Regions from separate parts of the Rhodopseudomonas sp. WA056 genome, predicted to be linked through region 3. Evidence: riboswitches for the same ligand, from Rfam matches in the RefSeq annotation. Region 3 holds a riboswitch; each other region holds the start of a gene.

Region 1 (3,270 bases), on a different contig from region 3:
CCGCTGTTGCGATGGATCATCGCGTCGGTCACCGCCGCGGCGCGGCCGATCACCGCGACGTCGTGCACTTTGGGCGACTTGCGCCGCGTCGCGGCCGCCTTGGCCGAGGCGGACAACTGGTCGTGCACCGCGGCCCGGTCGCCGCTCAAGGCCCTGCCCAGTGTCGACAGCTCGCCCATCTTCTGCAGCGAGAACGACAGCCAGCTCTTCAGGTCCGGATCGAGGCCGGCTTCGAGTTCGAGATCGACCGGCACATGCAGCAGCGAACACGACGGCGCCAGTTGCACGCGGTCGAGCCCACGCTGCTGCACGATCGGTTCGAGGCGATCGAGCAGATCGGGCAAATCAGCGCGCCAGACATTGCGCCCGTCGATAATGCCGAGCGACAGCACCAGATCCTTCGGACCCTTCGCGATCACAGCGTTGATCTGCTTCGGCGCCCGCACCAGGTCGAGATGCAGACCCGCGATCGGTAGCGCCAGCGCGGTCTCGAGATTGTCGCCGAGCCCGCCGAAATAGGTCGTCAGCATGATATCGAGATGCGGCAGCTCGCGCGCGATCTGGCCGTAGGCATCGCGAAACGCCAGGCGCTCGCGATCGTCGAGATCGAGCACCAGCGCCGGCTCGTCGAGCTGAACCCACTTCGCCCCCTCCGCCGCGAGCCGGCCGAGGATCTCGATGTAGACCGGCACCAGCTTCGACAGCAGCGACAGGACGTCGAAGTCGGCATCCGCGCACTTGCCGAGCTTCAGATAGGTGACCGGCCCGAGCAGCACCGGACGGGTGTCGTAGCCGAGCGCCTTGGCCTCGCGATATTCCTCGAGCGGCTTGAGCGATACGAGCTGGAAGCTCTGCCCGGCGGAAAATTCAGGCACCATGTAGTGGTAGTTGGTGTCGAACCACTTGGTCATCTCCTGCGCCGGGACGCCCTGCGGTGCAGAATCGCCGTGGTGATGACCATTGGCGCAACCATGCCCTGCGATTTCGGCCTGGGTGCCGCGCGCCATGGCGAAATAGGTAGCAAGTGAGACCGGCCCCCCTCTCCACCCATAGATCTCGGGAATCGCGCCGACCATCACGCTGGTGTCGAGGACCTGATCGTAGAGCGAGAAGTCGTTCGACGGAATCACGCTGACGCCGCGCGCTTTTTGCCGCGCCCAGTTCGCCGCGCGCAACGCGGCCGCAACTCGCAGCAGGTCGGCTTCCGTCGACTTGCCGGCCCAGAAACTTTCGAGTGCGGATTTCAGCTCGCGCCGCGGCCCGATCCGCGGTGTGCCGAGTGTGGCGACGGCAAGAGACGTAGTAGTTGTGAGAGAAGACATGGCTCAACCCCAAAAGTTGGGGGCAAGGCCTAGCGACGCGGCATGATTCCCCGAACCGCAAGCACGGCGGGGCCACAAGCGCACCACCGGGGCACCCCGCCCGTGGACGTTTCGTTCGACGAGGCAGGTCTCCTGGCTCGCGGGTCATCGCCTTCGTTCGACCTTCCCGGGATCGCTCCCAGTGGCTTTGCTGAACGTCGGCTCGCCGCTGACAGTTGCGGGGGCAGCGCCGGCCTTGCACCGGCTTCCCTCTTAGCTCCGGACGATACGATCCGAAGAACCTCGACGGCGATCACTATGGCGAGGATGATCCAAGGCTGTCAAGCGATCCACGCTTCGATCATCTCAACTAATTAGTTTCCCCCGCGCAAGACGCGCAGCAACAGGCAGAAAGACTCTGTCCTACCGAACCGGAGCTATCAGCTTCCGCCGCTCGGGACGCGACATCGGCTTGCTACCCGCCGATTCCGTCTCTCGCCTATGATCCGGCCGACGCCGGCGCGATCGATCGAACGATCGACGCATCCAGCGCCTCGAAGCGGTCGAGCCCGAGCGTGTCGTACAGCTCGGCGCGGGTCTGCATCTCGCCGAGCATCGCTTGCGTGCTGCCGTCCCGCCGCAACGTCGCATAGAGCTTCTGTTGCGCCTTGTTGGCGACGCGCAGCGACGACACCGGCCAGATCACCATCCGGTAGCCCATCTGCTGAAACTCGTCGGCGGTGAAGAACGGAGTCCGGCCGAATTCGGTCATGTTGGCGAGCAGCGGCACGCCCGGCATCCGAGCAGCGAATTCGCGGAACATCTCGGCCGTGGTCAGCGCCTCGGGAAAGATCGCGTCGGCTCCGGCCTCGATGTACAGCCTGGCGCGCGCCACCGCGCCGTCGATGCCTTCGCTCGCCGCCGCGTCAGTCCGTGCGATCAGATAGAGATGTCGTCGCGCCTTCGCCGCGGCGGCGACCTTGGCGGCCATGTCGTTCGCGTCGGCGAGCTTCTTGTCGTTGAGATGGCCGCACTTCTTCGGCAGGAGCTGATCCTCGATATGAACCGCCCCCGCGCCGGCATCCTCGAAGGTGCGGACCATGTGCATGACGTTGAGGGCCTCGCCGTACCCGGTGTCGCCATCGACCAGGGTGGGAAGGCCGCCTGCCCGCGCGATCTGCCGGATGAAGAACGCCACCTCGTCGACCGTGATCATCCCGAGGTCGGGAATCCCCATCGACGCGGTCATCGCGGCGCCCGACAGATACAACGCCTCGAAGCCGGCGGCACGCGCCTGCAGTGCGGCCATGCCATTGTGCGCGCCCGGCATCCGGACGATGCCGCCGCGCTCGATCAGCGAGCGGAACCGCACGCCTGCGGGGTCGGTGGGGAGATCGGCAGCAACGAGATACGGCATGGTTTCACTTTCAGGCATGACAAGAAGACGGCGCGTGGCCGCGTTGTTCGATCGGCACGAACAGACGATTCTCCGGTCCGACGTAGTTCGCGGTCGGGCGGATGATCTTGTTGTCCTGCCGCTGCTCGATGATGTGGGCGCTCCATCCCGCCGTCCGTGAGATCACGAACAACGGCGTGAACAGCGAGGTCGGCACGCCCATCGCGTGATAGGAGACGGCGCTGAACCAGTCGAGATTGGCAAACATCTTCTTGGATTCGTGCATCACCGCCTCGATCCGGTCGGCGATCTCGAACATCTTCACCGATCCGGCCTCGACCGAAAGCCGCCGCGCGACTTCCTTGATCACGCGGTTGCGCGGGTCGGCGATGGTGTAGACCGGGTGGCCGAACCCGATCACCACCTCCTTCGCAGCCACTCGACGGCGGATGTCGGCCTCCGCCTCCTCGGGAGTCGCGTATCGCTTCTGGATTTCGAACGCCGCTTCGTTGGCGCCGCCGTGCTTGGGACCACGCAGCGCTCCGATCGCGCCGGCGATCGCCGAGTAGAAGT
Region 2 (3,270 bases), on a different contig from region 3:
GAGCCGTACAGGATGGCGACGGCGCCGAGCACGCCGGTGAGCGCGCCGCAGCCGGTGCCGATCATGAAGGCGACGCGCCGGCCGTAGACCCGCGCGATCCAACCGGTCGGCAGCGTGCCGGCGGCGAGGCCGAGCACGTACATCGACAGCGGCACGGTGGCGAGCGACATCTGCGGCGCGAGCTGGGCGCCGATGATCGAGCCGGTGGCGAAGATCACCGCGGCGTTGGCGCCGGTCAGCGCCTGCGCCGCGACCAGCCGCACCACATTGGAACGGGCACGGGCATCGTCTTCGACGATGTCGTTGGCCGTCGCATCGACCATCGGCGGGGATTCTCCTCGCGCCGGCCGACACCGGCCGGCGATTGCGCGCGCATCATAGGGCCGGGCCGGGCGCGATCAACCCGCCGCAGCACCGCCGGCCGCATCGGCCCCCGCCGGTTTTGCCCGTACAAACACCAGGATCAGGTTGTTGGCCGGCATCTCGACGATCTCGCTCAGCGTCAGACCGGCGCCGGCAGCCAGGCGTTCCAGATCCGCCACGTCGCGCACGCCCCATTCCGGATTGGCGTCGCGCAGGCTGGTGTCGAACACCGCATTGCTGAGCGCGGTGTGCCTGCCGTCCTGCTTGAACGGCCCGTACAGCACCAGCATCCCGTCGTGGCGCAGCAGCCTGCCGGCGCCGGCCAGCAGCCCTTCGGCGACGCGCCACGGCGCGATGTGCACGACGTTGGCGCAAAACAGCGCCAGCAGCGGCCCGGGTGCGGTTCCCTCCACCGGCGCGACCGACCAGGCGGGATCGGCCAGATCGATCCGCTGCGGCGGCCGCAGATTGGCCAGCGCCGCATCGGCACGCCACGCGGCAATACTCTCCAGATGCCGGTCGTTGAGATCGCTCGGCCACCACACGATCGACGGATGCTCGCGCGCCAGTGCGGCAATATGCTGGCCGGTGCCGCTGCCGGCTTCGAGCACGTCGCCCTGCCGGCCGGCGAGCAGCCGGGCCAGCACGGCGCGGATCGGCGCGTCATTACGATGAAACGCAGCGGCATCGAGCCGGCCGTCGGGCTCGACGCGCCGTCCATCCTTGCCGAACTCCACCACGAACTCCGCCATCGCCACCTGCCGCATCCGCTATCGTGCGAGGTGTACAGACCCGGCTGTTACACGCAAGTCACAGCCGGTCACAATCCGACCACGATTGGGCCTGTTCGCCGCCATCGGCGAATTGACTCGCGAATCCCGGGACTCCTAGATGGAGGCGACGGTTTCCCGAAAGGGGATGAAAAGGGAATACGGTGCGGACGCAGACACTTTCGCGTTCTAGGCCGTAGCTGTTCCCGCAACTGTAAGCGGATCGTCTTTCGTCGGATGCCACTGGGAACCTCGGTCCTGGGAAGGCGACGGAAGATCAACCGCGAGCCAGGAGACCTGCCGTCATTCGTGGTCACACGCGAAGTTGCCGGCCGGGAATTGCAGGCATTGTCTTCACCGCTTCCGAACAAGCCGGTGAGACCTCGTTCGCTGTGACGTGCCACAGACGTCAGCCGAGGTTGATCCCATGCATTCCCGTCCCGCCGCGCCGCGGCCCTGCTCCGCCCTTTCGCGCGCGCTTCTCGCCTCCACGATTCTGGTGCCTTCACTTTCGCTCATCACGCCTGCCACCGCGCAGGACGTGCTGCCGGAGATCGTCGTCAGCGCCACCGCGACCCGCACCTCCAACGCCATCGTCGGAACGTCGAGCACAGTGATCACCGCCGAAGACATCGCTCGTTCACCGGCCCAAACCGTGCAGGACATCATCGCGCAGACGCCCGGTGTGCAGAGCACGTCGCTGTACGGTGGCGTCAACGGCACCGGCTCCTCGGTCGATCTGCGAGGCTTCGGCGCCACCGCAACCTCAAACACGTTGTTCCTGATCAACGGCCGCCGTCTCAACGACCTCGATCTGCAGGGCATCGACTTGTCGAGCCTCCCGCTGCAATCGATCGAGCGTATCGAGATCACTCGCGGCGGCAGCGGTGCGGTGCTGTACGGCGACAATGCTGTCGGCGGCGTCATCAACATCGTCACCAAGACCGGTGCCGGCGGCCCACCCGCAACGTTCCGCGCCGAAGGCGGCGTCGGTTCATTCAACCAGCGCCTCGCTGCGGTGTCGGCGGCTTTCAATTCTGGCCCATGGTCAACGTCGGCCTTCGCCAATCACGTCCGTACCGACGGTTACCGCGCCAACAACGCGCTGGAACAGAACAACGCGCTCGGCGAACTGCGCTACACCACCGCCGATCTCAGCGCCTTCCTCAATATCTCCGGCGACGACCAGCATCTCGGCCTGCCCGGCTCCCGCACCGTCGATCCGTCGATCGGCGTCAACCAGCTCCAGACCGACCGCCGCGGCACCAACACGCCGTTCGACTATGCGGACAAGCAGGGCGCCAACATCACCGCCGGCTTCACCAAATCACTGTGGGACGGTGCCGAACTGATCGTCGACGGCGGCGTTCGCGACAAGCGTCAGCAGGCCGGCTATTTCGGCAGCTTGCCGCTGTTGAGTTCCCGCGCCAGCGCATTCGACGCACATCTACGGACCTGGTCGATCACGCCGCGGCTGAGCATCAAGAACGCGTTCTTCGGCCTGCCGTCGAAGATCCTCACCGGCCTCGACTATTACGACGCGACCTATGATTCCGACCGCGGCCAGTATCGCGGCACGCCGCCGGTTCACGTCTACAACCTGTCTCAGAAGACCCTGGCCGGCTATTGGCAGCAGACCATCGCCGTCCTGCCGACCACCGACTTCTCCTATGGCGGCCGGGTGCAGAGCGTGAAAGTCGAGGCTAGCGACCGACTCAATCCGCTGGCGCCCGGTTATTTCGGCGAAGCGCAGGCGCTGCCGCTGAACAGCACCGAGACCCAGCATGCCCTGCACGTCGGCCTCGAGCATCGCTTCAACGATGTGTTCAGCGTGTTCGCCCGCGCCGCTCGTGCGTTCCGCACCCCGAATGTCGACGAACGTGTCGCCTCCGGACCGTCCTACGACGCGTTCTTCAATCCGATCCCAGGCACCTTCGCGCTCAAGACCCAGACCTCGGTGGATGTCGAAGGCGGCTTCCGCATCAAGTCAGGTCCGTTCGAGATGCAGACGAGCGTCTACAACATGGATCTGACCAACGAGATCCGCTACGATCCCGTCAACTTCTACAACACCAATCTCGATCCGACCCGCCGTTATGGCGGCGAAACCAGCTCTTCGCTCCGCATCAGCGACTCG
Region 3 (3,270 bases):
CGTAGTTTGTCGATGAGGACGCGATGGACATCCTTCATGGCTCGCCTTTCCGATTTAGATCATCTGATAGGGTGTGTTCGAACTTGGGGGCTTCAACTCCGCGAGGCGGAAGAGGTTGCAATCTTGGTGCCGGCCGGCACGTGTCGGTCCCCGCTTGCGCGCCGCGCGTCCGGCGTGCTCTGTCCGGCCGACGTGTTTTGCGAGGAGAATCCGATGAGCGATCTCTGCCGGCTCTGGCTGGTGCGGCATGCGCCGGTGGACGGGCCCAAGGGCGTGATCCACGCTCCGGACGCACCGGTCGACCTCCGCGACACCGCGGCACTCGGCGCGCTGCGCGAAAGGCTGCCGCGCGACGCCGCCGCGGTCGCCAGTCCGAGCCGGCGCACGCGCGACACCGCAGCGGCGCTCGGCATCGAGGCCCAGCTCGATCCGGACTTTCGCGAGCAGGATTTCGGCACATGGACCGGGCGCCGCCACGACGATCTGTCGCGTGAACTCGGCTCTGCCTATGACGCGTTCTGGCAGGATGCCGCTCGGCTGGCTCCGCCGGGGGGCGAGAGCTTCGTGGATCAGATCACGCGGGTTCGGCAGGGGCTTGAACGGTTGTCTGGTGACACCGTCCTAGTGGTCCATTCCGGCACGATCCGGGCCGTGTTGGCGATTGCGCTGGATAGCTCGCCGACCGCAGCGCTGAGTTTCGTGATCGATCCGCTGTCGCTGACGCGGATCGACCGGCTGGGCTCCGGCTGGCGGATCGACTACGTCAATCGCCCTGCCGGTTAGGCAGGACGTGCACGGCCCGAGCCTTTTCGCTTGCGCGCGCTTGTGTCGCGTGCTCTGGTTTCGATGTCTTCGGTGCCTCGCCTGCGAGGTGAAACTGGGAATACGGTGCGGTGTCCATCACCAAATCCGTAGCTGCCCCCGCAACTGTAAGCGGATCTGTCCGGATCAAGCGGCCACTGACGTCATCGGCGTCGGGAAGGCGATCCAGGCGACATCCGTGAGCCAGGAGACCGGCCGAAGACGGAAGCATTCAACCGATCGACGGCGGGTCGAGAGCGGAGCAGTGATGACCGGTTTCTCCTAGCAGGCAGGCCGCGCGCAGCGGCGATAGCAGCGTCACTCGACGCCTTGGGCCGCGTTGCGCTCACCACCCGTCCGATCAGAACCAGCCCAGCGCCGCCGCGACCAGCCGGCGGTCTCCTGCTGCGGCGCGAGGAAGCGGTCATGGAGCCGAAAGACACCACCACCAACGAGGCCTTCAAGGGCTTCACCAACGAGGCCTGCCCGTTCCTGCCGTGTCATCCCGGCGTCGAACGGGAGTTCAACTGCCTGTTCTGCTATTGCCCGCTCAGCGCGTATCAGTGCCCCGGGCCGTACAAGACGTTCGTCGATCGCAACGGGCTGACGCGCAAGGATTGCTCGGACTGCACCCTGCCGCACAACGGCTATCGCCGGTCGTGGAATTTCATCCAGCGCTGGCTGGAGCGGCCGGTGCCTTGGGACGGCCAGCCGCAGGATGCTCGCCGGCTCAAGCGCGAGGTCTCGGACAGCGGCGAATGAACGCCGCCACCAGCGCCGCCGTTACTCCGTGAGCGGAACAGCATCGGAGGCGCTGGCAAGCCGCGTTACAGCGAGCGCGCGATCAGCAGCTTCATCACCTCGTTGGTGCCGCCGTAGATCTTCTGGATGCGGGAGTCGATGAACATCCGGCCGATCGGATATTCCTGCATGTAGCCGTAGCCGCCGTGCAGTTGCAGGCATTCGTCGACGGTCTCGACCTGCTTCTGCGTCGTCCACCATTTCGCCATCGAGGCGGTGACGGCGTCGAGATTGCCGGCGATGAGCTGCACCAGACAGAAATCGACGAACACCCGAGCGATGAACGCCTCGGTCTTGCGTTCGGCGAGCGTGAAGGCGGTGTTCTGGAATTCGATGACCGGCTGACCGAACGCCTTGCGGTCCTTGGTGTACTCCGAGGTCAGCGCTACGGCGCGCTCCATCGCCGCCACCGCGCCGATCGCGATGATCAGCCGCTCCTGCGGCAGTTGCTGCATCAGTTGCACGAAGCCCTTACCTTCTTCGCCGCCGAGCAGATTCTCCTTCGGCGTCCGGGCGTTCTCGAAGAACAGCTCGGAGGTGTCGGAGGCGTGCAGGCCGATCTTGTCGAGGTTGCGGCCGCGCTTGAAGCCGGGGTTGTCCTTGGTCTCCAGCACGATCAGCGACAGCCCCTTGGCGCCGGCGCCGCCGGTGCGGGCGACGACGATGATCAGGTCGCAGTTCTGGCCGTTGGTGATGAAGGTCTTCTGGCCGTTGATGACGTAGTCGTCGCCGTCGAGCTTGGCGGTGGTTCGCACGCTCTGCAGGTCGGAGCCGGTGCCGGGTTCGGTCATGGCGATCGCGCCGATCAGCTCGCCGCGCGCCATGCCGGGCAGCCAGCGCCGCTTCTGCTCTTCCGACCCGTAGTTGAGGATGTAGTGCGCGACGATCCCGCTCGACACGGTGACGCCGCTCAGCGCGTCGGGGACGATCGTCTCCATGTCCTCATAGACCGCAGCGTCATAAGCGAAGCTGGCGCCGAGCCCGCCGTATTCTTCCGGAACGCTGGGCAGCAGTGCGCCCATCTCGCCGAGCTTCAACCAGGCCGAGCGATCGACCATTTTCTGCTTGCGCCACTTGTCGCCGTGCGGAGCGAGATCCTTGGCGAGGAATTTACGAAACTGGTCGCGGAACGTGTCCAGCTCTTCGGTCATCCAGGGCGATCGGTATTGCATGTTTCCTCACTCGAATGGGCGGCCGCTTGGCACGGCGCATCGCCCGCTGATCTAGGCCAGTTCGGCGGTACAGGATAGATGTTGCGATCGCCGCATCTTGCGGCGTGTCGCTGCGAAGGGATGCGGCGTTCGCAGCCGCAGCACGCGCGATGCGGGAGGAGCGCTCAGGTCGCGCTGTCGATCAGGCTTTCCAGCAGACGCTTCAGTTCCGCAGTGGCCTTGTCGCCGTAGTTTTCGGCGATATGCGCCTCCTGGCTCAGCGCAAGTGCATTGAGCCGCTGGGTCAGCGCCTTGCCGCGATCGGAGATGTGCATCAGCACCTTGCGGCGGTCCTCCGGATCCTGGACGCGGTACACCAGCGAATCCGACACCATCCGGTCGATCATCTTGGTCAGGGTCGGATGATTGAGCAGCACCGCCTCGGCGAGTTCGCCCATCGAATGGCCCTTGCCGTCGGACAGCACCTTGAGGATGCGCCACTGCTCCACCGGCACGC

The links. Region 3 has a riboswitch for cobalamin ahead of DU475_RS13025 (cysteine-rich small domain-containing protein). Riboswitches for the same ligand answer to the same signal wherever they lie in the genome.
Region 1: another riboswitch for cobalamin. It lies ahead of metE (5-methyltetrahydropteroyltriglutamate--homocysteine S-methyltransferase); the one in region 3 lies ahead of DU475_RS13025 (cysteine-rich small domain-containing protein).
Region 2: another riboswitch for cobalamin. It lies ahead of DU475_RS12535 (TonB-dependent receptor); the one in region 3 lies ahead of DU475_RS13025 (cysteine-rich small domain-containing protein).

The regions. Positions count from the first base shown of each region.
Region 1 covers NZ_QPFS01000024.1:4,996-8,265, reverse strand. Annotated here, with positions in the region: gene metE (5-methyltetrahydropteroyltriglutamate--homocysteine S-methyltransferase) at 1-1,322, opposite strand, end outside; cobalamin riboswitch at 1,428-1,622, opposite strand; gene prpB (methylisocitrate lyase) at 1,801-2,718, opposite strand; gene prpC (bifunctional 2-methylcitrate synthase/citrate synthase) at 2,729-3,270, opposite strand, start outside.
Region 2 covers NZ_QPFS01000053.1:26,474-29,743, forward strand. Annotated here, with positions in the region: gene DU475_RS12525 (MFS transporter) at 1-323, opposite strand, end outside; gene DU475_RS12530 (DUF938 domain-containing protein) at 399-1,115, opposite strand; cobalamin riboswitch at 1,248-1,452, shown strand; gene DU475_RS12535 (TonB-dependent receptor) at 1,561-3,270, shown strand, end outside.
Region 3 covers NZ_QPFS01000057.1:21,026-24,295, forward strand. Annotated here, with positions in the region: gene DU475_RS13015 (Crp/Fnr family transcriptional regulator) at 1-38, opposite strand, end outside; gene DU475_RS13020 (histidine phosphatase family protein) at 214-783, shown strand; cobalamin riboswitch at 837-1,036, shown strand; gene DU475_RS13025 (cysteine-rich small domain-containing protein) at 1,228-1,563, shown strand; gene DU475_RS13030 (acyl-CoA dehydrogenase family protein) at 1,629-2,774, opposite strand; gene DU475_RS13035 (MarR family winged helix-turn-helix transcriptional regulator) at 2,939-3,270, opposite strand, start outside.